Regions from separate parts of the Desulfitobacterium metallireducens DSM 15288 genome, predicted to be linked through region 2. Evidence: riboswitches for the same ligand, from Rfam matches in the RefSeq annotation. Region 2 holds a riboswitch; each other region holds the start of a gene.
The links. A riboswitch is a leader RNA that binds a small molecule or an ion and turns the genes downstream of it on or off. The one in region 2 is predicted to bind S-adenosylmethionine.
Positions count from the first base shown of each region.

Region 1: it holds a riboswitch for S-adenosylmethionine, as region 2 does, so the genes downstream of both, metH (methionine synthase) here and DESME_RS04340 (methionine ABC transporter ATP-binding protein) in region 2, are expected to answer to the same signal.
Region 3: it holds a riboswitch for S-adenosylmethionine, as region 2 does, so the genes downstream of both, metA (homoserine O-acetyltransferase MetA) here and DESME_RS04340 (methionine ABC transporter ATP-binding protein) in region 2, are expected to answer to the same signal.
Region 4: it holds a riboswitch for S-adenosylmethionine, as region 2 does, so the genes downstream of both, DESME_RS07700 (methionine ABC transporter ATP-binding protein) here and DESME_RS04340 (methionine ABC transporter ATP-binding protein) in region 2, are expected to answer to the same signal.

Region 1 is NZ_CP007032.1:738,972-747,023, forward strand. Features, by position in the region: gene DESME_RS03570 (ArsR/SmtB family transcription factor) at 1-275, shown strand, start outside; gene DESME_RS03575 (permease) at 311-1,327, shown strand; gene DESME_RS03580 (thioredoxin family protein) at 1,369-1,611, shown strand; gene DESME_RS03585 (class I SAM-dependent methyltransferase) at 1,635-2,198, opposite strand; SAM riboswitch class I at 2,361-2,485, shown strand; gene metH (methionine synthase) at 2,603-6,037, shown strand; gene DESME_RS03595 (bifunctional homocysteine S-methyltransferase/methylenetetrahydrofolate reductase) at 6,055-7,998, shown strand; gene lplA (lipoate--protein ligase) at 7,961-8,052, shown strand, end outside.
Region 2 is NZ_CP007032.1:910,568-918,619, forward strand. Features, by position in the region: gene DESME_RS04330 (MetQ/NlpA family ABC transporter substrate-binding protein) at 1-558, opposite strand, end outside; gene DESME_RS04335 (methionine ABC transporter permease) at 670-1,359, opposite strand; gene DESME_RS04340 (methionine ABC transporter ATP-binding protein) at 1,349-2,374, opposite strand; SAM riboswitch class I at 2,444-2,542, opposite strand; gene DESME_RS04345 (YerC/YecD family TrpR-related protein) at 2,795-3,085, shown strand; gene hisZ (ATP phosphoribosyltransferase regulatory subunit) at 3,082-4,233, shown strand; gene DESME_RS04355 (6-phosphofructokinase) at 4,287-5,366, shown strand; gene hisG (ATP phosphoribosyltransferase) at 5,556-6,218, shown strand; gene hisD (histidinol dehydrogenase) at 6,238-7,515, shown strand; gene hisB (imidazoleglycerol-phosphate dehydratase HisB) at 7,530-8,052, shown strand, end outside.
Region 3 is NZ_CP007032.1:2,964,219-2,972,270, forward strand. Features, by position in the region: gene DESME_RS14260 (molybdopterin-dependent oxidoreductase) at 1-222, opposite strand, end outside; gene DESME_RS14265 (PucR family transcriptional regulator) at 257-1,465, opposite strand; gene DESME_RS14270 (HDIG domain-containing metalloprotein) at 1,596-2,189, opposite strand; gene metA (homoserine O-acetyltransferase MetA) at 2,230-3,147, opposite strand; SAM riboswitch class I at 3,223-3,327, opposite strand; gene DESME_RS14280 (DUF1015 domain-containing protein) at 3,418-4,656, opposite strand; gene DESME_RS14285 (phosphoglycerate dehydrogenase) at 4,689-5,852, opposite strand; gene serC (3-phosphoserine/phosphohydroxythreonine transaminase) at 5,894-6,976, opposite strand; gene cls (cardiolipin synthase) at 7,433-8,052, opposite strand, start outside.
Region 4 is NZ_CP007032.1:1,595,317-1,603,368, reverse strand. Features, by position in the region: gene DESME_RS07715 (PAS domain-containing sensor histidine kinase) at 1-623, shown strand, start outside; gene speD (adenosylmethionine decarboxylase) at 706-1,539, shown strand; gene DESME_RS07705 (potassium channel family protein) at 1,640-2,632, shown strand; SAM riboswitch class I at 2,755-2,858, shown strand; gene DESME_RS07700 (methionine ABC transporter ATP-binding protein) at 2,940-3,953, shown strand; gene DESME_RS07695 (methionine ABC transporter permease) at 3,943-4,617, shown strand; gene DESME_RS07690 (MetQ/NlpA family ABC transporter substrate-binding protein) at 4,636-5,466, shown strand; gene DESME_RS07685 (iron-containing alcohol dehydrogenase family protein) at 5,558-6,658, shown strand; gene DESME_RS07680 (pyridoxal phosphate-dependent aminotransferase) at 6,651-7,817, shown strand; gene DESME_RS07675 (MBL fold metallo-hydrolase) at 7,894-8,052, shown strand, end outside.

The DNA.
Region 1 (8,052 bases), 170 kb from region 2:
AATACTGTGTCTGTCAAATTTGCGGAATCTTAGGAGAGTCACAGCCCAAGGTTTCTAAGCATCTTGCCAAATTGCGGGATCTAGGCTTGGTTAAAGATGTTAGGAAAGAGCAGTTCATGTATTATTCTATAACGCTTGAGCCATTGTTTTATGAGATCATACAAAAAATTGTTGCTAGCGCCGATTTATATCCCGTTATTCGTGACGATATTCAGAAGCGGGAAGAAGCACAAAGCTATCTTGAATCATGCTCCACTATAACGCCAAAATCTTAAGATTTACTTACTTATAGAAAGGAAATGGGGGTAAAATGGGTAATATTACACAGATATTTAGCATGCTTAATGATCAACTTCTAAAAATGAATTGGCTTTCTGATCTTATTAAGTTGTTGGTCGAAAACGTCTTTGGGTTATCGATAAGCGATCAAATCGGGGGGAGTCTCCACTTTTTTATCTATGATACGATAAAGATCTTCATTCTTTTGTCGGTCTTAATCTTCGTTATTTCGTATATTCAAAGTTACTTCCCTCCAGAAAGAACCAAGAAGATTCTTGGTGGAATCAAAGGGATAAAAGGAAATATTTTAGGAGCATTGCTTGGGACGATCACTCCGTTTTGCAGTTGTTCAAGTATCCCGATTTTTATCGGTTTTACCGCAGCAGGGCTTCCCTTAGGAATCACATTTTCATTTCTAATCTCCTCACCCATGGTTGATATTGCTTCATTATTGATTCTAATGTCCTTTTTTGGAGCTAAAATTGCTATTGCTTATGTCGTTTTCGGGTTGCTGTTAGCTGTTGTAGGAGGAACATTAATCGATAAACTTGGACTTGAAGATCAAGTTCAAGGATATGTTCGACAGATTGAAAATACGGAGAGCGTCGAACTTGAGATGACTCGCCAAGAGAGAATTTCATTTGCTAAAGAGCAGGTTGTAGATATTATTCATCGGGTATGGCTTTATATTCTCATCGGTGTGGGAATTGGGGCGGCTATTCACAACTGGATTCCTCAATCGGTGATTGAAACAGTCATCGGAAACAATAACCCCTTTGCTGTTCTTTTGGCGACTGCTGTAGGGATTCCCATGTATGCAGATATTTTTGGAACGATCCCGATTGCTGAAGCTCTTATTGGTAAGGGAGTGGGTATCGGAACGGTACTTTCCTTCATGATGGCTGTTACGGTTCTGTCACTTCCGTCGTTAATTATGCTGAGTAAAGTGATCAAACCCAAGTTATTGGGAATTTTTGTGGCGATTGTATCCACTGGGATTATTTTAATTGGATACTTATTTAATGCATCTCAGGGTTTCTTTGTGTAATCATTATAAATTGTGGAGTCTAAATGAAAGGGGATAGGAAAATGAAAGTGAAGATTTTAGGGACGGGTTGTTCGAAATGTAAAAAGCTTGAAGAAATAGCGCGTGAGGCAGTTGCAGATCTTGGGATTGACGCAGAGGTTGAAAAAGTAGAAGATATCGCAAAAATCATGTCCTATGGGGTTATGAGTACTCCTGCTTTAGTGATTAACGAAAAGGTAAAATTAGCCGGGAAGGTTCCTAATAAACAACAAGTAATTGAGCTCTTACAAACCGAACTAAGTTGAGGAAAGCGGAAGGGTTAAATGATTTAAGCTTTCCTTCCAATACCCCAGCGAAAGATATCATGTCCGAATGTTCCGGATTGCTCCATGATAAGGCCTGAAGCTTCAATAAGCTTATGCGGTTCGCGTGTTAATTGACATCCACTGGCGATTTTAGGCCAGACGGTATTCGTTGCTTTGAACAGAGTAGCCATACTTTTTTCTTCTGGCAGTACATGATCCATGAAAATAAAGAGGCCGCCTGGCTTTAGCACGCGTAGTACTTCATTTATGGCTTTGTCAAGGTTTTTCACACTGCAGAATACCAGAGTTTCAACTACAGTATCAAAAGATTCAGGAGCAAAGGGAAGATTCTCCGCCTGCCCTTCAAAAAATTCTAAAGGCAGGCCAGTTTTTATTTTAATCGGAGAAGTTTTCGTATCTAAAGCAGAAATATGTTGAACAGTAGACAGGTTATAATAGGGGAAGTTCACTCCAGTTCCATAACCGATTTCAAGTACATCTCCAAAAGCCTGAGGGATAATATTTTTCCTGATTTTTGTCAGCCCGCTTTTCTCAAAGGGCGACATAAAGATATCATATATGTTCATCAGAAACACTCCAATCTAGACTAAACAATGCTTTAGGCATAATAATTCGAATTATAACACTTTTGAGTGAGGATAGTTGACAGATTGAAGTTTACTTGCTATTCTTAGAATAAAATTTTTTAATTTAGAGTTATTTTAAAGTGTTCTAGAAAATTTAATAAACTCTTATCCGGAGTGGTGGAGGGACTGGCCCGATGAAACCCGGCAACCAGCTTGTAGTACCCTGTAACAGGGACATTTGAGTATGGTGCTAATTCCTGCAGAAGATATCTTCTGACAGATAAGAGGAGTTACAATATGATTTTGTAAGCCTCTTCGCTATTGGAAGGGGCTTTTTTCATATCAGTGAAGTATCAGAGAATCTGAATAGATATTTTGAAGCAATGAAATGAGGAGTAACGATGATGACACGATTTGAAGAAGAGTTAGGTAAACGTATTTTGATTATCGATGGTGCGATGGGAACGATGTTGCAACGGGCAAACCTCACAGTTAAAGATTTTGGCGGAGAGGAATATGAGGGATGTAACGAAATCCTGACGTTAACTCGGCCGGAGGTGATCCGTTCCGTTCATGAAGCTTATCTCGAAGCCGGAGCGGATTTAATCGAAACGAATACGTTTGGGGCAACAACTGTTGTCTTAGCTGAGTATAACCTTGCTGACCGGGATCAGGAGCTTAATCGGGAGTCCGCGAAAATAGCTCGTGAGGCGGCAGATCGTTATTCCACCCCTCAAAAGCCGCGTTTTGTGGCAGGTTCCATGGGACCGACGACAAAGAGCCTTTCCTTAACTGGCGGCGTAACCTTTGAGGAATTAGAAGAAGCCTACTATCGTCAGGCTGTGATTCTAATTGAAGGGGGAGTCGATGTCCTTTTAGTCGAGACAGCACAAGACACCCTTAATGTCAAAGCGGCGGGGTCGGGGATCCAAAGAGCTTTTGCTGATCAGGGATTGGAGCTTCCCGTCATGGTTTCGGGTACGATTGAACCGATGGGGACGACTTTGGCGGGACAAAATATTGAAGCTTTTTATGTTTCCATTGCTCACTTGCATCCAATCTCTGTGGGGCTTAACTGCGCTACAGGTCCGGAGTTTATGCGGGATCATATTCGGTCACTTGCGCAGATTGCGGACTGCGGCGTGAGTTGTTATCCGAATGCTGGTTTACCCGATGAAGATGGACATTATCATGAGGAACCGGAAGGTTTAGCCCATAAGATGGTCGGATTCGCAGAAAAGGGGTGGTTGAATATTGCAGGGGGGTGTTGTGGCACAACGCCCGAACATGTCCGTGCTTTGACTAAGGCTTTGCAGGGATATTCACCTCGCCCCATTGAAGCCCATCATCTTAGTGCTGTTTCGGGTTTGGAGCCGGTCTATGCCGAAGACGAAAATCGGCCACTCATCGTGGGTGAACGGACAAATGTAATCGGTTCGAAAAAGTTCAGGGATCTAATCGCTGACGGTCATTTTGAAGAAGCCTCGGAGATCGCTCGGGCCCAGGTTAAGAAGAATGCTCAAGTTATTGACGTTTGCTTGGCGAATCCGGATCGAGATGAGTATGCGGACATGGCGGAATTTCTTCCATATGTAGTCAAGAAAGTGAAAGCGCCCTTGATGATCGATTCCACGGATCCGAAGGTGATTGAGTTAGGACTTAAGCGTTCCCAAGGTAAAGCCATTATCAACTCAATCAATCTCGAAGAGGGGTTGACCCGCTTTAATGAAGTCGTTCCTCTTTTAAGGACTTACGGGGCAGCGGTTGTCGTCGGTACGATTGATGAGCAGGGGATGGCCATTACGAAGGAAAAGAAATTAGAAGTGGCTAAACGATCTTACGACGTTTTAACCGAGAAGGGTGTCCCAGCAGAAGATATTATTTTTGATCCGCTAACGTTTCCGGTCGCGACAGGCGATGAAACGTATATTGGCTCGGCACGCGAAACCGTCGAAGGGATTCGGCTAATCAAGCAAGCGTTTCCCCAATGCAAAACAATCCTTGGTGTAAGTAATGTTTCCTTTGGTTTACCGGCAGCTGGTCGGGAAGTCTTAAATGCTGTTTTCTTATATCATACGACGAAGGCGGGCTTGGATTACGCCATTGTGAATGCTGAAAAGCTGGTTCGTTTTGCTTCCCTTTCAGAGGAGGAAAAGAAACTTGCCGATGATCTTCTTTTTGAGACGAATGAAGAAACGGTCAGCCGTTTCGCTGAATTTTATAGGAACAAAACGGTTCAATCCAAGGTGACGGAACAAAAAAACTTAAGCTTAGAGGAACGTCTTGGACAATACGTTATTGAAGGGTCAAAAGAGGGGCTTTTTAAGGACTTGGAAGAAGGACTTCAAAAATACGGGGCTTTGGAACTCATCAATGGACCATTGATGAAAGGAATGGGGGAAGTCGGTCGTCTCTTTAACGCGAATCAACTGATTGTCGCTGAAGTCTTACAAAGCGCAGAGGTGATGAAAGCCGCTGTAACCTATCTCGAACCTTACCTCGAGAAAAAGGATGCAGCAGTTAAGGGCAAGATCCTTTTGGCCACAGTTAAAGGGGATGTCCATGATATTGGCAAAAATCTTTTGGAAATTATTTTATCCAACAACGGATTTGACGTCGTCAATTTAGGAATTAAGGTTTCACCAGAGCAAATTATTGCCGCCTGCGAAAAGGAAAAGCCGGATGCTATTGGACTCTCGGGACTATTGGTGAAGTCTGCTCAGCAGATGATTGTAACGGCACAGGATTTGAAGAATGCGGGGATCAGTCTCCCGCTCTTAACCGGTGGGGCAGCGCTGACAGCACGCTTTGTCGAAAATAGAATTGCTCCGGAGTATGATGGCCCGGTGCTTTATGCAGGGGATGCTATGAAGGGGTTAGAGCTTGCCAATCAATACGTGAAAGCAGGCTCTGTTATCAGTGGAAAGAGTGGAGTAAGGACTGAAAGTAATTTATCTCAGGATGAAAAGAAAGCAAATTCTGATGAGCCAAAACAAGGTGCTGAATTACTTGAAAACCATCGCTCCTCCATTTCACTTGTATCTCCAGTCATCCCTCCTGATATCGAACGTCATGTTCTACGGGATTATCCAATAGGACAACTTTGGCCTTACATCAATCAGAAAATGCTCTTAGGTAAACATCTCGGGATTAAAGGGGATGTTGAACAGCGGCTAGCTGAAGGTGATTCGCAGGTTGTTAAAGTTTACGAGACGGTAGAAAAGATCATTAAGGAAGCTAAGGAAACGGGGAAGATCAAGGCGCAGGGTATTTATCAATTTTTTCCGGCTCAAGCGGCGGGTGATGAGATTCTCATTTATGATGCCTTGGATCAAAGCAAAGTCATCAAGCGTTTTCACTTTCCCCGTCAAGTTAAAGAACCGTATCTTTGCCTCGCTGATTTCCTCCAACCCGTATCAAGCGGAAAAATGGATTATCTGGGGATGTTTGTAGTGACAGCAGGACAAGGGGTTCGGGAGGAAGCGCAACAGCTTAAGGAACAAGGAGCCTATCTGGAATCTTATGCTCTGCAAGCTCTCGCCTTGGAATTAGCTGAAGGTTTCGCTGAACGGATCCACCATATGATGCGGGATGCTTGGGGAATCTCCGATCCGGTTGAGATGATGATGAAAGAACGGCTAGCGGCGCGATACAGAGGCCTGCGTGTTTCCTTCGGATACCCTGCATGTCCAGCCCTTGAGGATCAGAAAAAATTATTTGGATTGATTAAGCCTGAGGATATTGGAATTGAACTGACCGAAGGATTGATGATGGAGCCTGAAGCATCCGTTAGCGCACTTGTTTTTGCTCACCCTGAGGCTAAATATTTTGCAGTGTAAGGAGACGCAAACCGGATATGACTTTTAATAATTTAAGAGAGCACCTGCAACAGCATGTCGTCATCGGCGATGGTGCAATGGCGACCCTCCTTTATCAGTTTGGTGTACCTGTGGGAAGCTGTTATGAAGAACTCAACCTAACCCATCCAGCCTTAATTCGTTCTGTTCATGAAGCCTATATTCGAGCGGGTGCTCAGTTGATCGAGACCAATACTTTTCGGGTTAATCGTGAGGTTTTGACCCGCTTTGGCTTAGAACAAAAAGTTGGCGAAATTAACCGGACCGCTGTTAAGGTCGCTCAAGAGGCTGTTGCAGTTGCAGAGAAAAATGCGTTTATTATCGGAAGCATGGGATCAATACTCGCCGGACGTGTCAGAACTGAGCCACTTGTCTCGTACCGTTCTCTGTATGAGGAGCAAGCGTCCGCTCTTCTCGAGAGTGGCGTGGATGGGATTATGCTGGAGACGTTCGAGGATTTAGAGGAGCTTTTGCTCGTTTTAGAGCTGATGCTATCCCTCACGGATCGTCCAATATTAGCTCACTTGGCGACCCCTCAGGTTGGAAGAACACGGGATGGGTATACAGTTACCCGGAGTTTTGAGCTTATGCGAAAGGCTGGGGCGGACGTTATTGGACTGAATTGCCGCTTAGGACCGACAGAAATGCTGCGGACCTTGGAGCAAACGCAAGTTCCTGAAGGTGCTCTTCTTTCTATTTTTCCAAACGCTGGACGTTCAGGGTTTGTGGAAGGGAAGCTTTCTTTTAAGTCTTCGCCAGAATACTTTGCAGATTATGCATTACGGCTTCGAGATGAAGGTGTCAGGCTTATCGGTGGATGCTGCGGAACAACGCCAGATCATATTCGGGCTATTGCGCAAGCGCTGCAGGAGCTATCTCCTATACAACGCGTAAATCCTGATCTTAAGGAGAACAATCAAGATAAGGAAAAAGATCAGGTTCGTTTCCATATTCAACCCCAAGCCCATGTTAAGGCCTATACTAAAGATCAAAGAACAATCATAGAAAGAGCTCAAGAAGAGCATACGGTGATTGTAGAATTTGACTCACCTAAAGGATTAAATACCGAGGATTTCTTTAATGGATGTCAGGCTTTAGATTCTGCGGGAGCGGCCGCAATTACTTTAGCCGATAATTCGTTAGCAAATGTACGGATGAGTAATCTCGCTTTAGGCGCGCTATTAAAGGAACGCTATGATATCGAGCCCTTGCTCCATGTCGCATGTCGGGATAGAAACTTAATTGGACAACAATCGCATTTGATGGGGTTACATGCCTTGGGTATTCATCAGATTTTGGTGATTACTGGTGATCCCTCACGTTATGGTGACTTACCTGGAGCAAGCTCTGTTTTCGATTCAAATTCTTTTGAACTTATTCGGATGACGAAACAATTGAATGAAGGTCTTTCTTTCTCAGGTCAGGCAATGAATCATTCGGCACAATTTATTGTAGGGACGGCATTTAATCCTTATGTCCGCAATTTTGAAACGGCTATTCAACGCTTGGAGCGTAAAATAGAGGCTGGAGCAGACTTTGTTATGACTCAACCCGTCTATGATGGTGAGACACTTCAAAAGATTTATGAGGGGACAAAACATCTTCCAATTCCAGTATTTGTTGGGATTATGCCCTTAACTAGCCAGCGTAACGCTGAATTCTTACACAATGAGGTTCCTGGTATTTCACTTACCGAAGAGGCCTTACAGCGGATGAGTGGACTTAAAGGGGAAAAGGCCCGTCAAGAAGGAATTGCAATGAGCAAAGAACTACTTGATCAGGCCGTGAAGGTTTTTAACGGAATTTATTTGATTACGCCCTTTAACTATTATAAGATGACAGCGGAGCTGACGGAGTATGTACTGAATATTTGCGGTAATTCGAATGGAGAGAAGGTAGAATTTTATGACTCAGCCTGTCCAAACAAAAATCGTTCTTTCTGACTCGTTTGACCCTTGGCATAATCTCGCACTCGAAGAGTTTCTTTTTCGCAATGT
Region 2 (8,052 bases):
GCTGACAATATCTTGAACCGTTGCTTTAACCCCTACTCCGTCTTTGAGTTTAATTAGACCCGCCTTTTCAAGGACGACTAAGGCGCGTCCGCCGTTTGAAGGGTCGTTAGGGATTGCAATGGTATCTCCGGCTTTGAGCTCATCAACCTTAGTTGTTTTCTTAGAATAGAGACCCATAGGTTCTAGGTGGACTTGACCAATGGAAACGAGTTTCATACCACGGTCTTTAATAAAAGAATCGAGGTAGGGTTGGTGCTGGAAAAAATTAGCATCAATTTCGCCAGCATCAAGAGCGGTATTAGGCACAACATAATCGTTGTAGACTTGGATCTGGAGATCAATACCTTCTTTAGCTAATTCCGGTTTGATATGCTCAAGAATTTCGGCATGGGGTTTCGGAGTTGCCCCGACTTTGAGCACGACGGGTTTGTTGGAATTAGCGGTATTTCCTGTAGCGGCATTGTTAGCCGTGTTATTGCCACAACCGGTGACCAGTAATGAGAGGGAGACAAGTGAGCCAAGGACGAGAGTTGCTAGACGACGCTTTGATTTAAACATGTTTATACCTCCTCAAATCTAATCATTATTGAGTTATTTATGGATTCGCTTAGTTTATATCCAAGCTCTTTAATTAACGGGCCCATCAACTAAAGAAGCTCGATTATCAGATTAGTGATTGGCTAATTTACGGGCAAAAACGGTACCGATTGATTGGATACCTTGAACGATAAGCACAAGTAGTGCAACGGTAATTAACATAATATCGGTTCGAAAACGATTGTAGCCGTAATCGATCGCCAAGGCTCCCAATCCGCCGCCGCCGACCGCGCCAGCCATGGCTGTATAGCCAATCACGCTGATGGTGGTAATGGCGAATCCGAGAATCAGAGAAGCCGTGGCTTCAGGGAGTAGAACCTTGCGAATAATCTGCCAAGGAGAGGCACCCATTGACAATGCCGCTTCAATCACACCATAAGGAACTTCTTTTAAGGAGCTTTCGACCATGCGGGCGACAAAGGGTGCTGATGAAATGACCAGCGGAACAATCGCTGCCGTTGTGCCAATAGATGTTCCTACAATTTTACGCGTGAAGGGAATGAGGAATACGAGTAGAATAATAAACGGAGCGGAACGAAAAATATTAACAACCGTTCCTAAAGTTCTCTCAACCCATGGATTAGGAAGAATGTGTTCCTGCGAAGAAATGACAAGAATTACGCCAAGTGGAACACCGATAATATAGGCAAGTATGGTTGAAACGATAACCATGTACAGAGTTTCGCCAAGAGCTGGGGTAAGAATATGAATCATGTTCGGCCAGTAATTTGGGGTTGAAAGAATGGACCAATCAAATCCCATTTTGGACCACCTCCATTTTTAACCCGCGTTCGGAGAGATACGCGTGGGCTTTAGAAAGCTGTTCCGTCGAACCTTGGAGTTCAAGCGTGAGTGTGCCGAACAGTGTTGAGCGTAGGTGGTCAATACTTCCATACAAAATATTGGCGCGTACGTCACAGCCTTTCATCAAATCGGCGATGATAGGGTCTGAGGCACGGGAACCCAGAAAATGAATTCGAACAATCTCAGAATCAGGGTGAGCTGCAAGTTCGCGGAGAAGATCACTCGGCAACTCATTGGGGAAGATGCTAGAAATGAATTCTTTGGCAATCGCGGATTGAGGTTGAATAAAGACTTGTTCGACAGGACCGTATTCCACGATTTTTGAAGCATCGATGACTGCGACATCAGTACAGATTTCTTTAATAACCTTCATCTCATGGGTAATCATGACAATCGTCAGCCCCAACTGTTGGTTAATCTCTCGCAAAAGGTTAAGGATCGAGACCGTCGTTTGCGGGTCTAGCGCTGAAGTCGCTTCATCACAGAGAAGAACTTTCGGTCGGGTTGCAAGAGCACGGGCAATTCCAACCCGCTGCTTCTGGCCGCCGCTTAATTGAGAAGGATAGACATCCGCTTTATCTTCAAGACCGACGAGCGGGAGAAGATCTTTGACTCGTTTTTCAATATCATTCTTCTTATATCCGGCAATTTCTAAGGGAAAGGCAATATTTTCTGCAACAGTTCGTGATTGAAGTAAATGAAAGTGTTGAAAAATCATCCCAATTGTTTGACGTGCATCGCGAAGTCCTTTGCCGGAAAGCTTCGTAATATCTTGACCATCGATCAAAATTTGACCGCTGGTCGCTTCTTCCAAGCGATTTAGGCAACGAACAAGGGTGCTTTTTCCTGCACCACTCAGGCCAATGATTCCGTAAATGGCTCCACGTGGGATATCCAGAGAGATATCTTCGAGAGCGATGACATTTCCCTTATGGGAAGTGTAGGTTTTGCTTAAATGCTCAATGTTAATCAATGATTTCCCTCCCTCTGGGCATAACAAAAAACTTCACGGAGGAATCCCGCAAAGCTGCTTTCGGATTTCCTCTCATCTCCCAGTTATTCCTGCAGGATTTAGCACCGTGCATCACTGCCGGTTGCCGGGTTTCATCGGGCCAGTCCCTCCACCTACTCTGGATAAGAGTTTTATTTAATTATGAGCAATTCCTTAGGAATCACTCTTAAAATTAAGATAACGTTATTTTACACATAAAATCGGAAATGTGCAAGTGTTTTTTATTCAAATGAATTAACATCCTTGACAACACCTCAATACTTTAATAAATTAAAGTGGAGAAGAATAAGGAGATGATGTCTCGTGGACGAAGTTAAGAAAACATTTCAAGAGGATAAACAGGTTGAGGCTGGGGAGTCTTTAGAAGGAGTTGACCGCCGTCTGCGCGATCCTTTAAGTGACGAACTTTTCGAAGCCATTCTCTTATTAAAAGATAAGGAAGAATGCTATCGATTTTTTCAGGATATCGCGACAATTTCGGAGATTAAAGCACTCGCTCAACGGTTAGAGGTAGCAAAACTTCTTGAAAAAAATGTGACCTATACGACGATTGCCCATAAAACAGGGGCAAGTACTGCGACGATTAGCCGAGTTAAACGGTGTTTGTATTTTGGTGCCGATGGCTATCAACTGATTCTAAAAAGATTAGCAAAAAAGGAGAAAGTAAAATGAATCGTTCTTCCTTAGGATTAAGAATACCCACAGGAATGAGAGACCTTTTGCCAGAAGAAATGGCAGTACAAGATCAATTAGAAGGCGAAATCGTTTCCTTATTTAAATTATGGGCCTATCAAAAAGTTGCGACACCATCATTAGAATACGGTGCGTGTTTGCAACCTGATGAAGAAAAGGAAGACCTTTTTTATAAATTCTTTGATCGGCAAGGTCATGTCCTTGTTCTGCGTCCAGAACTCACGACGCCCATTGCCCGGATGGTCAGTTCAAGGTTAAAAGGTTCAGAGCTGCCCCTCAGATTATGTTATTCAAGCGATGTTTATCGGACCGAATCGAATCGTCATCAGGAATTCAGGCAAGCTGGAGTCGAGCTCATTGGGTCTGGTGATCCCTTAGCTGATGCTGAGGTTATCGCCTTAGCCATCGAGTCTTTGCGAAAATTCGGGTTGAAGGATTTTCAATTTAATCTTGGGCATATGGGAATCTTTTCAGGAATCATGGATGAATTAAAGATCGACACTGAGTTCCGGTTAAAATACGAAGAACGATTAGCCCATAAGGATTTGGTGGGGATTGAAAGAATCGTAGAAAAAAGCAAATTCTCTGATTCGGCGAAGAGAATTCTTTTAAGGATTCCTCATTTCCATGGCCAAGCAGAGATGCTAGAGGAAGTTCTAGACTGGAGTCAAAGTCTATCGTTACAGGAGGCAGTGGCCTCGTTAAGAAAGGTTTACGAATACTTAAAAGATTTTAATGTCCAAGAGTATGTGGCTTTGGACCTAGGAATTCTTCGTGGCTTTTCCTATTATACCGGAGTTATTTTCGAAGGGTATGTGCGTGATATTGGCTACCCTATTGTTGAAGGCGGGCGCTATGATGCGCTTTATGGCGAATTTGGCTATGCATTACCCGCAACGGGTTTTGCTATGAATCTTGGAGCTTTAGCGGAGCGGATGAGTCCCCAAACGAAACCGTGTCCAGAGGTTTTAGTCTATGGTGAAGATGTTTCACAGGTTATTCAAGCGGTCCAAAAACTCCGCGGAAAAGGTGTGCAGGCTGAGATGGGTATCGCAAATTTAAGCGCAGCTGAAGTTGAAATGATCGCAAAACGTAAAGGCATTGCTCAGGTTAAGCGAATAGAATAGTCTAGGATAAAACAGAGATAACATCACTCCGAAGAAATGAAAGGAGTAATTTAATGCATAAATTAGCCGTTCTCACCGGAGGAGGAGATTGCCCAGGACTCAATGCCGTAATACGGGCGATCGTAAAAAGCAGTTATCAAGAGGGCATCGAAGTGATTGGGATTCGGGATGGGTTTCGGGGTGCAGTTGAAGAAGATTACAAATTGTTGAAGTTGTCCAATGTTTCCGGTATTCTCCCGCGTGGTGGGACACTTTTAGGGACCACAAACCGTGATAATCCCTTCGCTTACCCAACCTTAGTTGAGGGTCAGCTCCAAATTGTTGATCGATCAGAAGAGGTTATTTCGCAACTCCAAGGGATTGGGGTTGAAGCCCTCTTGGCTATTGGCGGAGATGGAAGTTTAAGTATTGCCTTAGAGTTTGCTAAACAGGGTCTTCCCGTCATCGGAATTCCTAAGACGATTGATAATGATCTTATGGCGACAGATGTCACCTTCGGGTTCCAAACGGCAGTGTCTACGGCGCAAGAGGCACTCGATCGACTCCATACGACGGCGGAATCGCATCATCGGGTCATGATTTTAGAAGTTATGGGGCGGTATGCAGGCTGGATTGCACTCTATGCTGGAGTCGCAGGAGGAGCGGATGTCATTCTCATTCCTGAGATTCCTTATCAATTATCAAAAGTTGCCGCAGCCATGAAGAAGAGAGCAAATTTAGGCAAGAAATTCAGCATTATTGTAATCGCTGAAGGAGCTACACCCTTGGGCGGTGAAATGGTGGTCGAGCGGAATCTACTCGGTCGAATCGATCCGATTAAGCTCGGCGGAATCGGAGCGAAACTGGGGGAAGATCTCGAGATATTGACTGCCATGGAGACCCGGGTTACGGTTTTAGGTCATCTCCAACGAGGAGGGTCTCCTAACGCATCGGATCGGGTTCTAGCGACGCGTTATGGAGTTGCTGCAGTTGAAGCTGCCTTAGAAGGAGACTTTGGTACCATGGTTGCGTTACAGGGTCAAAAAATCGTTCGTGTTCCTCTAGCAGAAGCGGTGAATAAGTTAAAAAAAGTGAATCAAGATGAACCCGTTTTAAGCGCCGCTCGAAAGTTGGGCATTATGATGGGCGATTGATCCATTGTGCATTTGAATTCTCCGAAGAAGCCTCCTTTGGTGTGAATCTGAAATTAACAGTTGTCACGTTAATCTAAGACTGATATAATACATGCATATCAATTAACGCTTTAACGAAGTAAAGTAATAAAGAAAATATGAAATATTCATGGATGTCGTAGACTTTAATCAAAGGAGAGGAGAAAACCCATGTCCAATGACTTTTTAACGATTGCTCTCCCGAAAGGGAAATTATTGACGGATTCCTTGGAGGTTTTGACCCAGGCGGGAGTTGAATGCAGCGAAGTTAGTGAAGAATCACGGAAACTGCTTTTTCCTTTAGACGGTGCTGAAGCGCAAATTATTATCTGTCGGCCGACCGACATCCCAACGTATGTGGAACATGGAGCAGCTGATATCGGTTTTGTGGGTAAAGATACGCTTTTAGAGGAAAATAAAGATGTAGCTGAACTTCTGGATCTCAAGTTCGGTTACTGCCGATTCGTAGTCGCAATGCCTGAAGAAAATGTTCCACCGCGTTTGCCGAATGGGACCTTTGATTTAAGTGTCCTTAATCACCAACGGGTCGCGACGAAATTCACTCGAGTAGCTGAGGAATTCTTCCGGCAAAAGGGAATGCAAGTGGTACCGATAAAACTTCATGGAAATATTGAGCTGGCCCCCCGTGTGAACTTAGCTGAAATGATTGTTGATATCGTTTCTACTGGAACAACTTTACGGCAAAATCATCTCGTGGAAGTTGCACCCATTCTGGAAGCAACGACTCGCTTGATCGCGAATCGGGTAGCTTACCGGATGAAGTACCAACGGATCAATGAGTTAACTGAAAAACTTCGCGAAATTGTGAAGTGAGATTGGAGGATCCCTAGAAATGAAAGTTGAAAAACTCGAAGATATGAATTTATCACGTTTAACCCGTAAATCTTACGGGAATGATGCGGAACTTGAACAGCGAGTGAGCGATATTTTATCACGCATTCGTCATGAAGGGGATGAAGCCCTCTATCAGTTGACTGAAACTTTTGATAAAGTCAATCTACGGGAATCTGGGTTGAAAGTGAGCCCGGCAGAAACAGAGCAAGCGTACACGCAAGTCGATGAAGCGTTTTTATCAACAGTTCGTCAAGCGAGAGCGAACATTCTTTCCTATCATGAAAAACAAAAACGTTCGTCTTGGTTTGATGCAAAAGAAGATGGATCTGTTCTGGGTCAACTTATTCTCCCCTTAAAAAGAGTGGGAATTTATGTGCCGGGTGGTACAGCGGCTTATCCTTCGTCTGTTTTGATGAATGCTTTGCCTGCCGCGGTTGCTGGCGTTGAAGAAATTGTCATGGTGAGTCCTCCACGCTCAGATGGCACACTTTTGCCTGAAGTTTTGGTGGCGGCAGCTGAAGCCGGCGTTACTGAAATTTATAAAGTCGGGGGAGCGCAAGCTATCGCAGCCTTAGCTTATGGCACGAAGGAAATTGCTTCTGTCGATAAAATCACGGGCCCAGGAAATATCTATGTGACCTTAGCGAAAAAACAGGTTTTCGGCACCGTTGATATTGATATGTTAGCTGGGCCGAGTGAAATTTTAGTTTTGGCCGATGACACAGCGCGACCGGAAGAGCTTGCCGCTGATTTGCTGTCTCAAGCCGAGCATGACCGTTTGGCTTCAGCGATTCTTGTTTCTCCAGACCAAGCTCTTTTAGAGAAAACCATCCAGGAAGTGGAACGGCAATTGGCAGATTTGCCACGGGTAGAGATTGCACGCAGTGCTTGGGAAAACTATGGTGCTGCGATTTTAGTTCAAGATTTGGAGGAAGGGTTAGGTTTAGCGAATCAAATTGCTCCTGAACATTTTGAGCTCGTTGTAGCAGAACCTTTTCGTTGGTTAGGAAGGGTCAGAAATGCTGGGGCAGTATTTCTTGGACGCTTTTCACCAGAGCCCGTCGGCGACTACTTTGCGGGTCCCAATCACGTATTGCCGACAGGGGGGACAGCTCGCTTTTATTCACCCCTGAATGTTGATACATTTATGAAGAAAGTCAGCGTTATCAATTATTCGGAGGAAGCGTTAACACGAGATGCTCAGGCGATTGCTCACTTTGCCCGTCGTGAAGGGCTTGAAGCTCATGCTCGAGCTGTAGAAGCAAGAAAGAAATGATGCGTGAGGAAGGGATTCAAATGCGGGAAGCAACTCTCGAAAGAAATACCCGGGAAACTCAAATTAGAGTCAGGTTCAATCTTGATGGTAGCGGCGAAGCCCAGATTAAAACAGGTATTGGCTTTTTTGATCATATGCTGATTTCTTTTAGCCGTTTTGGCTATTTCGATTTAGACGTCCAAGCCCAAGGGGATCTGCAGGTGGATCCACATCATACGATTGAGGATTGCGGAATTGTCTTGGGACAAGCTCTGCAAAAGGCTTTGGGTGAGCGTCAAGGAATAGAGCGGGTAGGAGATACTTCTTTACCGATGGATGAAGCTTTAGTTCAGGTCGCGCTAGATCTTTCCAACCGCCCTTTCCTTGTCTGGGATGTTGAATGTTCAGACGGGATGATCGGGGATTTTCCAGTTGAGATGGCAGAAGAATTCTTTCGTGCTCTGGCCGTCAATGCGGGGATAACGTTGCACATTCATCTGATCACCGGCAAGAATCGTCATCATATTATGGAAGCTGTTTTTAAGGGAGTAGGACGGG
Region 3 (8,052 bases), 1.1 Mb from region 2:
TCTTAACGGATGACGTAAACGCTGGGGACTATAAACATATTCTGTATAGGCATACCCTTTAGCACACAGCTTACCTTGAGTATAGCCATGATGAGGATCTCCTTCTACTTTAATTAAACGTCCATTCTGCACATGCGATATTAATCCACACGTCTCATAGCAATTGCGCGGGCAGATACTCAAAAACATCTCATTCTCTTTCTTGATATCGTCTTTATCCATTGACTGCTCCTCTTAGATCCTCATAAATAGCAACCTAAAGCTTTTGTAAATATTTTATCTTAAAGGCAACCATGAAAGACAAAATCGTATCAAAGTCCTTAATGTCAATCTCTAAGACTTCTTCAATTCGCTTTAGCCGGTAGCGAAGAGTATTCGGATGCAAGAAAAGGGCTTCAGCCGTTTCCTTCAGGTCACAACGATTCGCAATATATTTTTCCAAAGTCTCCATCAACTCATTCTTCTGGGACTTATCGTATTGTTCTAAAGCCTCAAGCGTCTCCCCATAAAACGCTTCTAATTCCTGCCGATCATGATTATAAAGAATTCGCGCTATGCCCAAGTCCCTAAAAAAAGAAGTATGATTTTGATCGTTAAGCAAACTGCCTAATTTTGAAGCGACTTTTGCTTCTTGATAGCTCCGAAATAGCTCTGTTGGGTTGGTATACTTCTTTCCTATTCCCACTCGAACCTCGCGTGAGTTTAGGTGTTCTTCGCTCAAAGCCCTCATTTTATTAATGATCATCTTGAAAATTGCTTTTCCCTCATGATAATCTTTATTCTCCAGGGGTAGAGCAAGAACAACCTCTTCATTCTTCTGAAAAAGGATAGCCTTCATATCCAAAGCTTCGATCACCGTTTGGACTATTTCACAAAGTATTTTAAGAAGATGTCGATCTGTAGAATAGAGTTCAAAGTCTTCTAGCTCAAATACAGCCACAACCTGGGGTAACTGGAGGTCCCACCCCCAAAATTTACCCCGGGTAATGATCTCTGCAGGATCATCCATGTTACCATAGAGCAAATCAAAAAGGAAAGCATCTCTGTATTGTCGGTTGCTCTCGAGCAGCTCCTCTTGTTTTTGGAGTTCTAAGACACAAGCGACTCGGGCTTGATGAGCCACCGTCTTGATCTGACTATTCTCATCCAATCCCGGCTCGCAAACCAAAAGAAAACCCCATCTTTTCTCCGCATTACTGAGTTCACAAACAAGAACTTCAACCTCCTGCTCCCCTATGAAGATTTTAGTTCGATCTGGAATGGGTACAACCATCGCCATTTTGAGCAGTTTCCCTTGGCTAAAATCCTCGTTAGAGATTGTGGAGACAAGCACACGATGAGAGGGATTAATAATGAGTACTTCTTTTTTCAAAAACGTTGATATGTGTTGAGCTAGTTCCCTTAGTCCACCACCCGATACGAGCTTATCTAATAGTTCATTCTGAAAATTTAGCAGCTCATCCATTATCCTAAATCTCCTCTTCTTTATTAGAAAGAATATTTGAGCCATCTCACTAAGATTAACTCTATTATACTCATGAAAATGGAAATAGCCAGTACTTAAGAGTACTGGCTATTGCTCTAAGGATATCTGATTATTTTGCGACTTCAACATTCCCCTCAAGTCCTATTTCTGAAGCGACCTTTTTCATTCCTTCGATGGTCTGCTCAATAACATAATCCAACTCCATATTCAGCATGGAAGCTCCATTTTCGATGACCTCACGGTTAACCCCTTCGGCGAAGCTCTTCTGCTTCCATTTCTTTTTAACGGATTTTACGGTTAAATCAAAAAGGCTCTTGCTCGGTCTAAGCAACGCCGTTGCTGAAATAAGCCCGGTCAGTTCATCAATCGTATAAAGAACTTTTTCTTGAGGTGTAATCGGTTCAACATCACTGCAAAGCTTATAGCCATGACTTTCAATTGCCCGAATGAAGGACTCTGGCCACTTTCTCGGTTCAAGAATAGTCCTCGTTTTATGACAATGCTCTTCCGGATACATCTCGAAATCGATATCATGTAATAAGCCGATGATTCCCCACTCTTCAACGTCTTCCTTAAGCAAAGCTGCAAAATGACGCATAACGGCTTCAACGGTCATCGCATGTTTGATGAGACTCTCACTTTTGACATATTCGTGGAGAAGCTGTTCTGCAGCTACTCGGTCATGCCCCTGCTCTAGTGGCATTAAAATTCCTTCTTTCTTTTATTGCTTATATTATTTGACCTTACTCGATTTCGTTGACATTGTATGGTGTTTCCTGATAGACATAATAATTGAGCCAGTTGGCAAAGAGTAGATTGGAGTGGCTTCGCCATTTGACGATCGGAGGTTGTTTCGGATCATCATCAGGAAAGTAATTCTGCGGGATATTAATAGGAAGACCGCCGGCGACATCCCGGTCATACTCAGCTTTCAAGGTAAGAGGATCGTATTCTGAGTGTCCTGTCACAAAAATTTGACGACCGCCTTTCGTCGCGATCAGATAAACTCCAGACCCCTCAGATTCTGATAAAATCTCTAGCTCTGGAACCTTTTCGATGTCTTCCCTGCGAACTTCTGTATGCCTGGAATGAGGAACATAGAAAATATCATCAAAGCCCCTCATAAGTCTAACATGCTTATGATTAAGCGTATGCGGAAAAACGCCAAACATTTTTGCGTTTAGCGGATACTTCGGCACCCCAAAATGATGGTAGAGCCCTGCCTGCGCCCCCCAACAGATATAGAGGGTTGAATAAACATTGTGTTGGCTCCAGTCCATAATCTTCACGAGTTCAGACCAGAAATCAACCTCTTCAAAGTCCATTTTCTCAATTGGCGCGCCCGTAATAATCATGCCGTCAAATTTTCGATTCTTAATATGATCATAGGTTTCGTAGTATTTAACCAGATATTCTTCCTGTGTATTCTTAAAATTATGGGTTTCAGGATAAAGCAGAGTAATATCAACTTGTAAAGGAGAATTACTCAAAAGCCTTAAAATCTGCGTTTCCGTCACAATTTTATCGGGCATGAGATTTAAAATAACAATGCTGAGCGGACGAATATCTTGGTGAGCTGCTCGCCCCTCATTCATTGCAAAAATGTTTTCTTGGTTTAAGATCCCTAGTGCTGGCAGTCCATCGGGTATATTAATCGGCACAAAACTATCCCCTTTCATTAGTCGAAAAAAATAAAACCTCTTTCATAAGAAAGAGGTTTATTCGCAATACTTCCTCTCTCATCTATCAATGTTTCCATCGCAGGAATTGGCACCGCTGTATTACAAAATACCGGTTGCCGGGTTTCATCGGGCCAGTCCCTCCACCACTCTTGATAAGAAGTTGAATTCATGATTCATATTCAGTTAACCAACGAAACTATACTATAACATTTATAAGTTTTAGTCAACTATTACCCGATAGATCTGCCGTTAGTTTAACTCATGAATGAATAAGCCGCTTCTCAGCTTCGGTTCGAACCAAGTCGACTTGGGTGGCATCAAGAGCCCTGCATCGGAAACGTCAAACAGCTCAACAATTGAAGTGGGATACATCGAAAAAGCCAGCTTCATATCCGTATTCGCTCTTTTTTCGAGTTCTTTAAGTCCTCTGATGCCGCCCACAAAATCTATTCTCTTATCCGTTCGGATGTCTTTTATATTAAGAATAGACGTTAAAACATGATTCTGAAGCAAGGAGACATCGAGTCCTTCAACGGGATCGTTAGACCGGATCTCTTCCTTGGCGGTTAACTTATACCAGGCACCTTCTAAGTATAAACCGAAGGTTGCTTTAGCAGTCGGCTTATAAGGCTCTTGCCCTATTTTCTCAACAGCAAAGGCTTTGGCGACCTCATTTAAGAATTCGTCGGGAGTATACCCATTTAAATCTTTAACCACCCGATTATAATCTAAAATCATCAATTGATCATGAGGGAAAAGCACCGACAGGAAGAAATTGAATTCCTCATCTCCCGTATATCCCGGATTAGCCTCTCTTCGTTTTAAGCCCACCTTCACTGCTGATGCAGCCCGGTGATGGCCATCAGCAATATAGATATTTTGGATATTTTTAAAACCCGTCTCGATGGTTACGATCTCTTTTTCTTGATCGATCTTCCAGACCGCATGTCGAATTCCATCAGGAGCGACAAAATTGTATAAAGGAGTCCCCTGCTTCACCTTATCCACAACATCGTTGATGATTTGTTGAGAGCGATAGGCCAAAAAAATCGGTCCGGTTTGTGCATTACATATATCCACATGGTTGATGCGATCGACTTCTTTATCCTCTCTCGTTTTCTCATGCTTTTTGATGACATTATTAAGGTAATCATCAATTGCTGAACAACCGACTAAACCCGTCTGAGAACGGCCGTTCATCGTTAATTCATAGACATAATAACAATTCTTGCCTTCTTGAACCAAGATTCCTTCTTCTCTCATTTGCTGAAGGATATCTCTTGCTTTTTCATAGACCAATGCATCATAAGGGTTGAAATCCGGAGTAAACTGAGTCTCTGCTCGGTCCACTTTCAAAAAGGATAAGGGCTCTTTTAAAACTTCTGCTAACGCTTCTTCACGATTATAAACATCATAGGGAAGTGCTGCCACTTTACTGGCAACATCCTCGCGCGGTCTTACGGCATTAAAAGGTCTGAACGTAGCCAAAATAACTCCTCCATTTACTTATCTAGCACATCTTACTTAATAACTCTTACCTTCAAAACGCCATCAATTGCTTCCAGTTTTTTAATCATTTGATCCGCGGTCGGGGATTCAATATCGATCATGGTATAGGCCCATTCTCCTCGACTCTTATTGATCATATCGGAAATATTGAAGTTTTCTTTAGCCAATGTCGCGGTAAATTGACCCAGCATATTCGGCGTATTTTTGTGGTTTATAGCAATCCGTCCTGCTTGAGCACATACTCCCATGTCACAAGCCGGATAGTTGACTGAGTTCTTGATATTCCCATTTTCGAGGTAGTCCCTTAACTGGTTCACAGCCATGATTGCACAGTTATCTTCAGATTCATTGGTCGAGGCGCCTAGATGAGGAATCGCGATGACCCCTTCCACATCCACCATCTTAGGAGTGGGGAAATCGGTGATGTAACGACCGACCTTTCCGGTTTTTAAGGCTTCAATCATATCCTCCTCATTAACCAAAGAATCTCTGGAGAAGTTGAGGATTTTAATTCCCTCTTTCATGATATCAAAAGCTTCTTGATTGAACATTCCTTTAGTCGAATCAATTGAAGGTACATGAACCGTAATATAATCACATTCTCTAAAGATCTCGTCGAGAGACTGGGTATGCTTAATATATTTGGAAAGTTTCCAAGCCGCATCCACGGAAATGAAAGGATCATATCCGTAAACTTCCATCTCAAGCTTGTTCGCTGCATTAGCGACTAGAACCCCAATTGCGCCAAGACCAATGACTCCCAGCTTTTTCCCTTTGATTTCCGTTCCAGCAAACTTCGATTTTTTCTTTTCAACAAGTTTAGCAACCTCTGGGTCATCTTTAACCGAAGTTACCCAATTCACGCCCCCGATAATGTCGCGAGAAGCTAAGATTAGGGCTGCCATGATGATTTCTTTTACTCCATTGGCATTCGCGCCAGGTGTATTAAAGACAACAATCCCATTTTCTGCACATTTATCAAGCGGGATATTATTCACCCCTGCCCCAGCGCGTGCAATCGCGGCTAAGGACTGAGGTAACTCTAAATCATGAATACTGGCACTTCTAACGAGTACAGCATCTGCGTCATTGAACTCATCGACCAGCTGATAGTTATCCGAAAATAAGTCTAATCCTACATTGGCGATATTATTTAAACAATTGACCTTAAACATTTGCATCTTCTCCTCTTTTCATCATTGAGCTTCTTATTCTCTTATTGATTTTCCACTTCAAACTTCTTCATAAATTCGACTAAGGCCTTAACCCCATCCATTGGCATTGCATTGTAGATACTTGCTCTCATCCCGCCAACTGTTCTGTGTCCCTTTAGGTTTTCAAAGCCAGCCGCTTTCGCTTCTTTAACAAATTTAGCATCCAATTCTTCCGAGCCCGTGACAAAAGGTACATTCATTAAAGAGCGATCCTTTTTAACTACAGTCCCTTTAAACATTTTACTGGCATCAAGATAATCATAAAGAATTGCTGCTTTTTCTTCATTTCTCTTTTTCATGGCTTCGAGGCCGCCTAGCTTCTTAACCCACTTAAATACCTTGCCGCAAATATAAATGCCGTAAGCTGGCGGAGTATTATAAAGCGAATCATTATCAGCATGAGTTTTATATTTCAGCATCGTTGGGGTTCCGGGCAAAACGTCATCGGTAATGAGATCTTCGCGAATGATAACAACAACCACTCCTGCTGGTCCAATATTCTTTTGAGCACCTGCGAAAATAAGACCGTATTTAGTCACATCAACAGGTTCAGATAAAATATCGGAAGACATATCGGCCACTAAGATTTTATCCCCTGTCTCAGGCAACTCATTATATTTTGTGCCATAAATTGTATTATTGTGACAGATGTAAACGTAGTCAGCATCCTCAGAGATTTTCAAATTTTTCAGGTCGGGAATATAAGTAAAGGTCTTATCTTCCGAAGAAGCAATGACATTGACCTTACCATAGATTTTCCCTTCAGCGATTGCTTTTTTGGCCCACTGTCCTGTTTTTATATAATCAGCAACCTTATTTTTCATTAAGTTCATAGGAATCATCGCGAACTGCTGAGAGCCGCCTCCTTGAAGAAACAAGACTCTGTAATTATCGGGAATATTCATCAAATCTCTTAAATCTTTTTCAGCATCCTGAATGATTTGTTCGAATGCTTTAGAACGATGACTCATCTCCATCACAGACATCCCTGTATCCTTGTAATCTAACATTTCCTCTCCTGCTTCTCTAAGCACCTCTTCGGGTAATACCGCTGGTCCTGCTGCAAAATTAAATACTCTTTTCATTTAAATAGCCTCCCTATTCCTTTTTATGTGAAAAAAAAGCAAAACCCACCCCAGTATTGGGGCGGGAATTTTCCGCGGTGCCACCCAAGTTCTGACCAATTATAGGTACATGTATAGGGACGCCTGAAAATAAACAAACCCCTCATCCCAAATAGGGACGAGAGGTATTCCCGCGTTGCCACCCATGTTGCCGTAACGGCCAACTCTTGTCCGCGCTATCGGGCGGAACCCGTCACAATTCATCATTGGCCACTCCAGGATGGAATTCTTCAGCCTGTTAGACTGACTTGCACCGACCGTCAGCTCTCTAACTAACAAAAACTTTGAACTTCCCTTCATCGTGTTAAAGTTTAAAGCATTTCCTGTTGTTGAAATTGATTCTAATCCTTAATCAGAGAGATGTCAAGCATCTGTTATAATATTTTTTCAAAAAGTTAATCTTTATTATTACACATTTTACATTAACGGAGCAAAAGCTCGTAAAACAATACGACCTAACCGGGTATACCATTTGACTGACCGGCAATCCTCAAGCGTAATGACTTGGCTTTGTTCTAAGGTTTTTAAGAAATCTTCCTTTACTTCAAAGATACTTTTCGTCTGATAGAGCCAAACTCCGCATTCAAAATGCAAAAATAAACTTCGGTAATCAAGATTGATCGTTCCAACGACTCCTAGCTCATCATCTACAGCAAACGATTTGGCATGATTGAAGCCTGGCGTATACTCATAGATTTTTACACCGCTTTCCACAAGGATCTCATAGTTTGCCCGAGTTACAGCATGAACGTACCATTTATCCGGGATATGAGGAGTCACAATGCGGACATCGACACTTCGCTTGGCCGCTGAGCTCAGTGCGGTAATCATCTCTGTGTCCAAAATAAGATAAGGCGTGTTGATATAGACATAACGCTTCGCATTATTGATCAGATTGAGATAGATGGTTTCACCTATGGATTCATCATCTAAAGGACTATCCGTAAACGGCTGAACATATCCATCAGAAGAAAATTCTTCATCTTGCTGGGTCAAGGGCCGAAATCGTTCATAATCCTCCTCTGTTTTTCTATGGT
Region 4 (8,052 bases), 680 kb from region 2:
CAGGAATTGCTCACGAAATCCGCAATCCCATGACTGCCGTTCGAGGATATCTTCAACTTCTTGAGAAAAAGCCGGAATTTGAATACTACGGTAACACGTTGGAGTTAATGATTAGTGAAATTGACCGTGCCAATTCGATTATAACGGAATACCTATCCCTTGCGAGGAATGCACCGACGGATTCAACAAGTATAAATATAAATGACATCTTGAGTAATTTGTATCCATTACTCGAGGCTGAAGCTTATAACCAAAGCAAACAAGTTGTGTTTCTTGCTGGGGATACACCAGATATATTGATGAGTTCGAAAGAAATTACGCAAATGATCCTCAACTTAGCTCGAAACGGTCTGGATGCCATGAGGGAGCAAGGAACGCTTACGATCAGAACGTATACAAAGGATGAGCAAGTGGTATTGGCTGTGCAGGATGAGGGAATCGGTATTCCACAAGAGAATCTAGAAAAGTTGGGAATACCCTTTTTTACAACCAAGGAGAATGGCACGGGGCTAGGACTCGCTTCAAGCTATAGTATCATCGAGCGTCACAAGGGTAAAATTGAAGTAGAGAGCGGACCCGCTGGAACGATATTTTTTGTATATTTTCCAATCCAGGTTTCATGATAGGTAGTTATTATTATATACAAAAGGTATAATTAAGTTAGCTAAAACATAGAGTATAGATCAGACAGCATGGAGGAGTACGATGAACGTAAAACCACTAAAAAAGTTAAAGCTTTATGGTTTTAATAATTTGACGAAAACGTTAAGCTTTAATATGTATGATATTTGTTATGCTAAAACCCCAGAACATCGGGATGCTTATATTGAGTATATTGACGAAGAATATAATGCGGAAAGACTGACGAATATTCTAACTGAAGTCGCTCGAATCATCGGCGCGAATATACTTAACATTGCCCAACAAGATTATGATCCCCAAGGGGCTAGCGTAACGATGCTTATTGCTGAGGAACACGTGGAACCCGGTAAACCACCAGATGATGAGCCCTTTGAGCCGATGGTAACTGAAAATGTGAAACCCCTTCCTGAAGCGGTCGTAGCTCATCTAGACAAAAGTCATATTACGGTGCATACCTATCCTGAAAGTCATCCTCATGGGGGGATCAGTACCTTTCGCGCAGACATAGACGTGTCGACATGTGGAGAAATCTCACCACTGAAGGCACTCAACTATCTTATGACAAGCTTTTGTTCGGATATAGTTACCGTGGATTACCGTGTTCGAGGATTCACACGAGATATTAATGGCAGAAAAATATTTATCGATCATAAAATCAATTCAATTCAAAATTATATCAATTATAAAACAAGAGATCTTTATCAGATGATTGATGTTAATGTGTATCAGGAAAAAATCTTCCATACGAAAATGCTGCTAAAGGATTTTGACCTGGATAATTATCTCTTTGGAACAGCAAAAAAAGAACTTTCTATTGGAGAAAAACGAAAGATCAAGCAACGTCTAAAAAAAGAAATGTCTGAGATTTTCTATGGACAAAATATGTCTAAAATGTAAATTCAATTGAATATTTTAATGCGTGGGTTGAGAAGCAAAGCATAAAGGTCTCTCGCCAACGCATTTTTTATTAGGTATTTTACTTGAAAGGGACTATAGAATGTATAAACATTTCAGAACAACATTTTTCGCTATAACTCTGGTCCTGTTGGTGGGGATGTTTGGACTAATGTTGTCTGAGCATCTAAGTGCTTGGCAGGCACTCTTTCTGACGGCTGAAACGTTAACAACTGTGGGGTTTGGCGATATTCAAGTTCAGTCTCGAGCAGGGCAAGTTATCCTGCTTGTATTGATGCTTGGCGGGGTCGCGGTGAGCGTTTATTTTGTGGGACGTATGATGGGCTTTATCATCGAAGGTCATTTGGCGGATGTGTACGGGAAACGAAAGAGGGAAAAGAAAATGTCACAGCTAAAAGATCACATCATTATTTGCGGAGCAGGACGGGTTGGGCAACAGGTAGCCAAGTACCTTACAGAAGATAAAACCATGGTTGTCATCATCGAACAAAGAGAAGAGTTAGTCCAAGAATATCTTAAGCAGGGGTTTTTAGTGATTCCAGGCGATGCTACTCAGGATGAGATTCTTAAAAGGGCTGGAATTGAACATGCCCGGGGCTTAATTACGGCTCTGCCCGAAGATGCTCTCAATGTTTTTGTTACTCTGACGGCTAAAGGTTTAAATCCTCAGATTCAAGTCGTTGCCCGGGTAGATAAGTTGGAATCTGAAGCGAAACTTTATCGAGCGGGAGCAGATCGAGTGATTTCTCCGGCCATTCTCAGCGGTCGGCGGATGGCTCTAGCGATCATGAAGCCGATGAGTATTGATTACCTGGACACAGTCGTACATGATCACAATATTCAAATCGAAATTGAAGAAATTCAGGTTGAACAAGGATCCCAACTGAATGGCCTCACCCTTGGGGAGAGCAAGATTAAACAGAACACAGGGGCAACGATTCTCGCGATCATTCGCGGTGATCAGGTTTTGAGTAATCCTAGTGCAACAGAACAGATTTCTGCAGACGATGTTCTCATCGTTTTTGGGTTGAGAGAGCAGGTGGAACGATTGGGAAATGTAGCCACAAGCCGGTAGAAGATATGAAAGAAATCTGTTGACAAAACGTCTGTTATGTAATAGTATAATTTCAATCACTGTTAATTATATAAAGTACATAGGATTACTTAGTATTTAATTCACAAATGAATATGCAATTATGCTTATCCAGAGTGACCGAGGGTCTGGCCCGATGACGTCCGGCAACCCCCTTAGGGGAAGGTGCCAATTCCTGCAGAATGACTAACATTCTGAAAGATAAGTCGAAACACTGTTATTTTTCGATGCCTCTTTCAGTTTGAAAGAGGCATTTTTGAATATTACTGAGAAATAAGGAGGGAATGATATGATCGAAATTCGTAATCTTTCAAAGGTTTATGATACAAAAAGCGGAACCGTGAGTGCTGTCGATAGTGTGTCCTTAACTATTCAAGAAGGTGAAATTTTTGGTATTGTAGGTTACTCAGGGGCGGGAAAAAGTTCCTTACTTCGTTGCATCAATCTGTTAGAAAAGCCAACCTCGGGGAGAATCACTGTAGATGGGAAGGATCTAACCTGTTTAAAAAGCGAAGATCTACGTCAAGCCCGATTAAAAATAGGCATGATTTTTCAACATTTCTATTTAATCAGCCAAAAAACGGTGTTTGAGAATGTCGCATTTTCCCTGAAAGCGGCTAAGGTACCGACTGCCAAAATCAAAGAGAGAGTGGAAAAACTGCTTGAATTGGTCGGTCTTGCCGAGAAAAGAGATGTCTATCCTGCACAGTTAAGCGGCGGGCAAAAACAAAGAGTAGCGATCGCTCGGGCCCTTGCAAATAATCCAACCGTCCTTCTATGCGATGAAGCGACTTCGGCCTTAGATCCAACGACGACAAAGTCCATCTTAAGTTTACTCAAAAGAATCAATAAGGAATTTAATATCACAATTGTTTTGATTACGCACGAAATGAACGTGGTGAAGGAAATTTGTAACCGAATGGCCATCATGCAAGACGGAAGAGTTATCGAAGAAGGCTCTGTCTATGATCTGTTTGCCAGTCCGCAAGCAGTACTGACCCAAGAATTTATCGCCAGTGTTGTTTCCTTTGAAATACCCGAGGTTATTTTAAAGAGCTGTAAAGGCCCTCTGGTTAAAATAACCTTCAAGGGGGATGTGGCTGGAGAGGGAATCATTTCCGATACGCTCCAAAAATTTAACGTCAAAGGGAACTTTCTGCATGGTTCCATTGAATATATTCAAGAGTTACCGCTGGGCATCTTTATTATGGAACTAAAAGGGCAAAAGGAAGAAATTGCGAGGGCCCTCCAGTATATTGAAAGCCGTGAAGTGAAAGTGGAGGTGTTACACAATGGGCTTTGAGTTTAATCATTTTCTCGAACTTATCCCAGATATTAACGCAGCGTTTATCCAAACCATTTATATGATTTCCATTTCCTTATTTATTGCGATTTTGATTGGCTTGCCCATTGGAATCCTTCTCTATATTACTGACCAAGGATTATTTATGGAAAATCGGACCGTCCAGAATATTTTAGGTTTTGTTGTTAATATGGTGCGGTCCATTCCATTCATCATTTTACTGGTCGCACTTATACCCTTAACCGAATTTCTCGTGGGTACAACCATTGGTCCGACAGCAGCTAGCGTTTCCTTATCGGTTGCAGCCATTCCTTTTTTTGGACGTATCGTAGAATCCTCCTTACGTGAGATTGATAAAGGCGTCATTGAGGCTGCGATTGCTGTGGGAGCAACTCCCTGGATGATCATCAAGGAGGTACTGCTCCTCGAAGCGCGATCAGGGATTATCTCAGGTGTCACCTTAACGCTGATTAGTTTAATTGGTTTTTCAGCCATGGCCGGGACAGTTGGGGGTGGCGGAATCGGTGATTTGGCCATTCGCTTCGGATATTATCGCTATGATAACACCATCATGATTGCTACCGTTGTGATTTTAATTGTTTTAGTTCAAGTTATCCAATTTGCTGGTGATTTTATTGCCAAAGTTGTAGATAAAAGGAAATAACAGAAAGAGGGAAATTTCATGAAAAAATGGTTAGCCGTATTAACAGTCATTTTAGCCGTAGGAGTTCTAGCCGGTTGCGGCACGAGCAAGACTGCTGGACAACAGACAACCACAGCAGCCAAAGAAATCAAATTTGGAGCGACTGCAGGTCCCTATAGTGACATGGTCACCAAGGCCATAAAACCGGGTTTAGAAAAATTGGGCTATACCGTGAAAGTTGTTGAGTTTAGCGATTATATCCAACCCAATAAAGCGTTGAATAATGGCGATATCCAAGCCAATCTTTTTCAGCACACGATTTACCTAGAAAACTTTGAAAAAGAAAATAAAATGGATTTAACCGCTTTAATTTCAGTTCCAACAGCACCCATGGGCATTTATTCAAAGAAATATAAATCCCTAGCTGAAGTGAAAGACGGAGCATCGGTCAGCATTCCGAATGACCCTACCAATGCAGCACGTGCTTTTAATACCCTCCAAGATCAAGGTATCATTAAAGTTAAGGCGGATGCCGATCCACTCAAAGTTTCCGAAAAGGATATCATCGAAAATCCGAAAAAATTAGTCTTTAAACCGCTTGAATCCGGCCAGCTTCCTCGTTCTGTAGACAGTGTCGACCTAGCAGCCGTACCTGGAAACTTCGCCATAGCAGCTAAAATGAACTTGCTTGATGCTTTAGCACTTGAAAATATGCTCGATCCATATCGCAATGTTGTCGCTGTAACAGCTGCTAATGAAAATTCACAAATCGCCAAAGATATCAAAACCGTTATCCAATCTGATGAATTTAAAAATGTTATTGATACAGAATTCAAAGGTTTTGGAAAACCGACATGGATGACCAAATAATATAAAGGCCATTTAGGTAGTCTTCCCAAATCTGTTATTTCGATTGGGGAAGACTGCTGTTTTGTAGTCATCTGAAGCGAAGAAAAGAGTGATGAAAGTGGAAAGCTTTTCAGTGCACGGAGCACCGAGTGAATATATTCTAATTGAAGGTGTTTTAGATCAGTTAGAAGCGAAGCTCCTGGAACGAAGCTATCACAAAGTTCTCATTGTGCATGGGATAAACTCTTGGCAGGCAGCCAAGACGTTTTGGCCCCAATTTACCCAGATTAAATATGAAGAATTTACCTATGGTGGCGAATGTTCGATCGCGGAAATTGAAACGCTTCGAAAAATTGTAGTTGAAAATTCCTATGATGGACTCCTCGCAGTCGGCGGTGGAAAAGTCCTTGATCTCGTTAAAGCGGTAAGTCATTTAACCCATAAATCCTTTATCCTTATACCCACACTCGCTTCGAATTGTTCTCCCTGGACTCCACTCAGTGTCATTTACGATGAATCTGGAGCCTTTATTCGTTATGATATTTATCCTAACAGTGCAAGTCTTGTGGTCATCGAGCCGAGAATTCTCGTCAATGCACCGATCAACCTGCTTATCGCGGGTATTGGAGATACTCTAGCCAAATGGTATGAAGCCGATGTCCAAATGGCAGCGATTGAGAACAAACCTATTCCTCTTCAAATATCCCACTATGCCGCAAGACAATGTAAAGAAATATTGCTTGCCCATTCCGAAGGAGCAATCCACGCCGCGAAAACCGGCACTTCAAACGATGACTTTGTTAAAGTCGCTGAGACGATTATCGTTCTGGCCGGAATGGTGGGCGGATTTGGCGATCAATATGGACGAATTGCCGGTGCCCATGCAATTCATAATGGACTCACGATTCTAGAAGAAACACATCATGCTCTCCATGGCGAAAAAGTGGCCTATGGCATTCTGGTTCAGCTCGTCTTAGAGGAGAAATGGGAGGAAATCAAGTCATTGATTCCTTTTTATCAGACGCTAAAATTGCCCGTTTCATTATCTCAGCTCGGGGTTAAGGAAATAACTGAAACGATCATTAACGCACTAGCCCAAAAATCGGCCATTCCCGAAGAATCAATCCATGTTATGCCGATTGGACCGATCACTGCTTCAAGAGTCAGCGAGGCAATAACGACTCTTGAGCAAAGAGGAGGATACTATGCCTAATTTAAGCCATAGAACAGAGGGCTTTACCGAGTCCATCATTCGAAAAATGACAAGGATATGTAACCAATTTAATGCGGTCAACTTATCCCAAGGTTTTCCGGATTTTGACCCTCCGCAACAAATTTTAGATCGACTAAAGGAAGTATCTCATGAGGGACCCCATCAGTATGCCGTCACCTGGGGAGCAGATAACTTTCGAGTAGCACTAGCCCGGAAACAATCTAAGCTGATGAATCGAACGATAGACCCTGATAGTGAGCTTGTCGTGACCTGTGGAAGTACCGAAGCTATGATGGCCGCGATGATGACCATATGTGATCCAGGGGATAAAGTCATTGTATTTTCACCCTTTTATGAGAATTACACGGCAGACACTATTCTATCAGGAGCGGAACCTATTTTTGTCCCTCTTCATCCACCGGAATTCAATTTTAATGTAGATGAATTGGAAGCTGCCTTTAAGCAAAAACCTAAAGCCCTTATTTTATGCAATCCTTCGAATCCGAGCGGCAAAGTATTTATGTATTCCGAGCTTAAAGTTATTGCTGATTTCGCTGAAAAATATGATACGTTTGTGATTACAGATGAAGTCTATGAGCATATTGTCTATAAGCCTTACGTCCATACCTATTTCGCATCGCTGCCCCATATGTTTGAAAGAACGATTTCTTGTAGTTCGCTTTCGAAAACGTATTCGATTACAGGCTGGAGACTGGGCTACATTATCGCGCCTCCTCATATCATCGATGTGGCCAAAAAAGTCCATGACTTTTTAACGGTAGGAGCTGCAGCACCACTGCAAGAAGCCGCTGTCGTGGGTCTTAATTTTTCGGATGACTACTATGAAGAATTGCAACGCCACTATACTGAAAAAAGAAATCTTTTTATTAAAGGCTTAGAGAATTTAAACCTGGCCTATACGACACCTCAAGGTGCATATTATGTGATGATGGATATTTCTGAATTTGACAGTCGGGACGACAATGAATTTTGTGAGTGGCTTGCCCAAGAAGTTGGGGTAGGTGCAGTCCCTGGATCGAGCTTTTTTAGAGAAGATGTCAATCATCTGATCCGGTTCCACTTTGCGAAGAAAACAGAGACACTTCACGAGGCTTTAAATCGCTTGTCCACCTTAAGGAAAAAGTTTAAAAGGATTTAGGGACTGCTTCGGGCAGGGAACAACTTCAAAGATGAATTAAATTGTGCGAGATAATATAATGAAACGAAGGAAGTTTATGGGATTAGAGAATGAAAATAAACACACGGTCCTTCAACCGAAATACATTCCCACACCTGAAAAATGGAGGAATGAAGATCTTACACTAACTTGGCTTGGCCATGCTGGATTTCTCATTAATTTTCATGGGACCAAAATTCTAATCGATCCTGCTTTA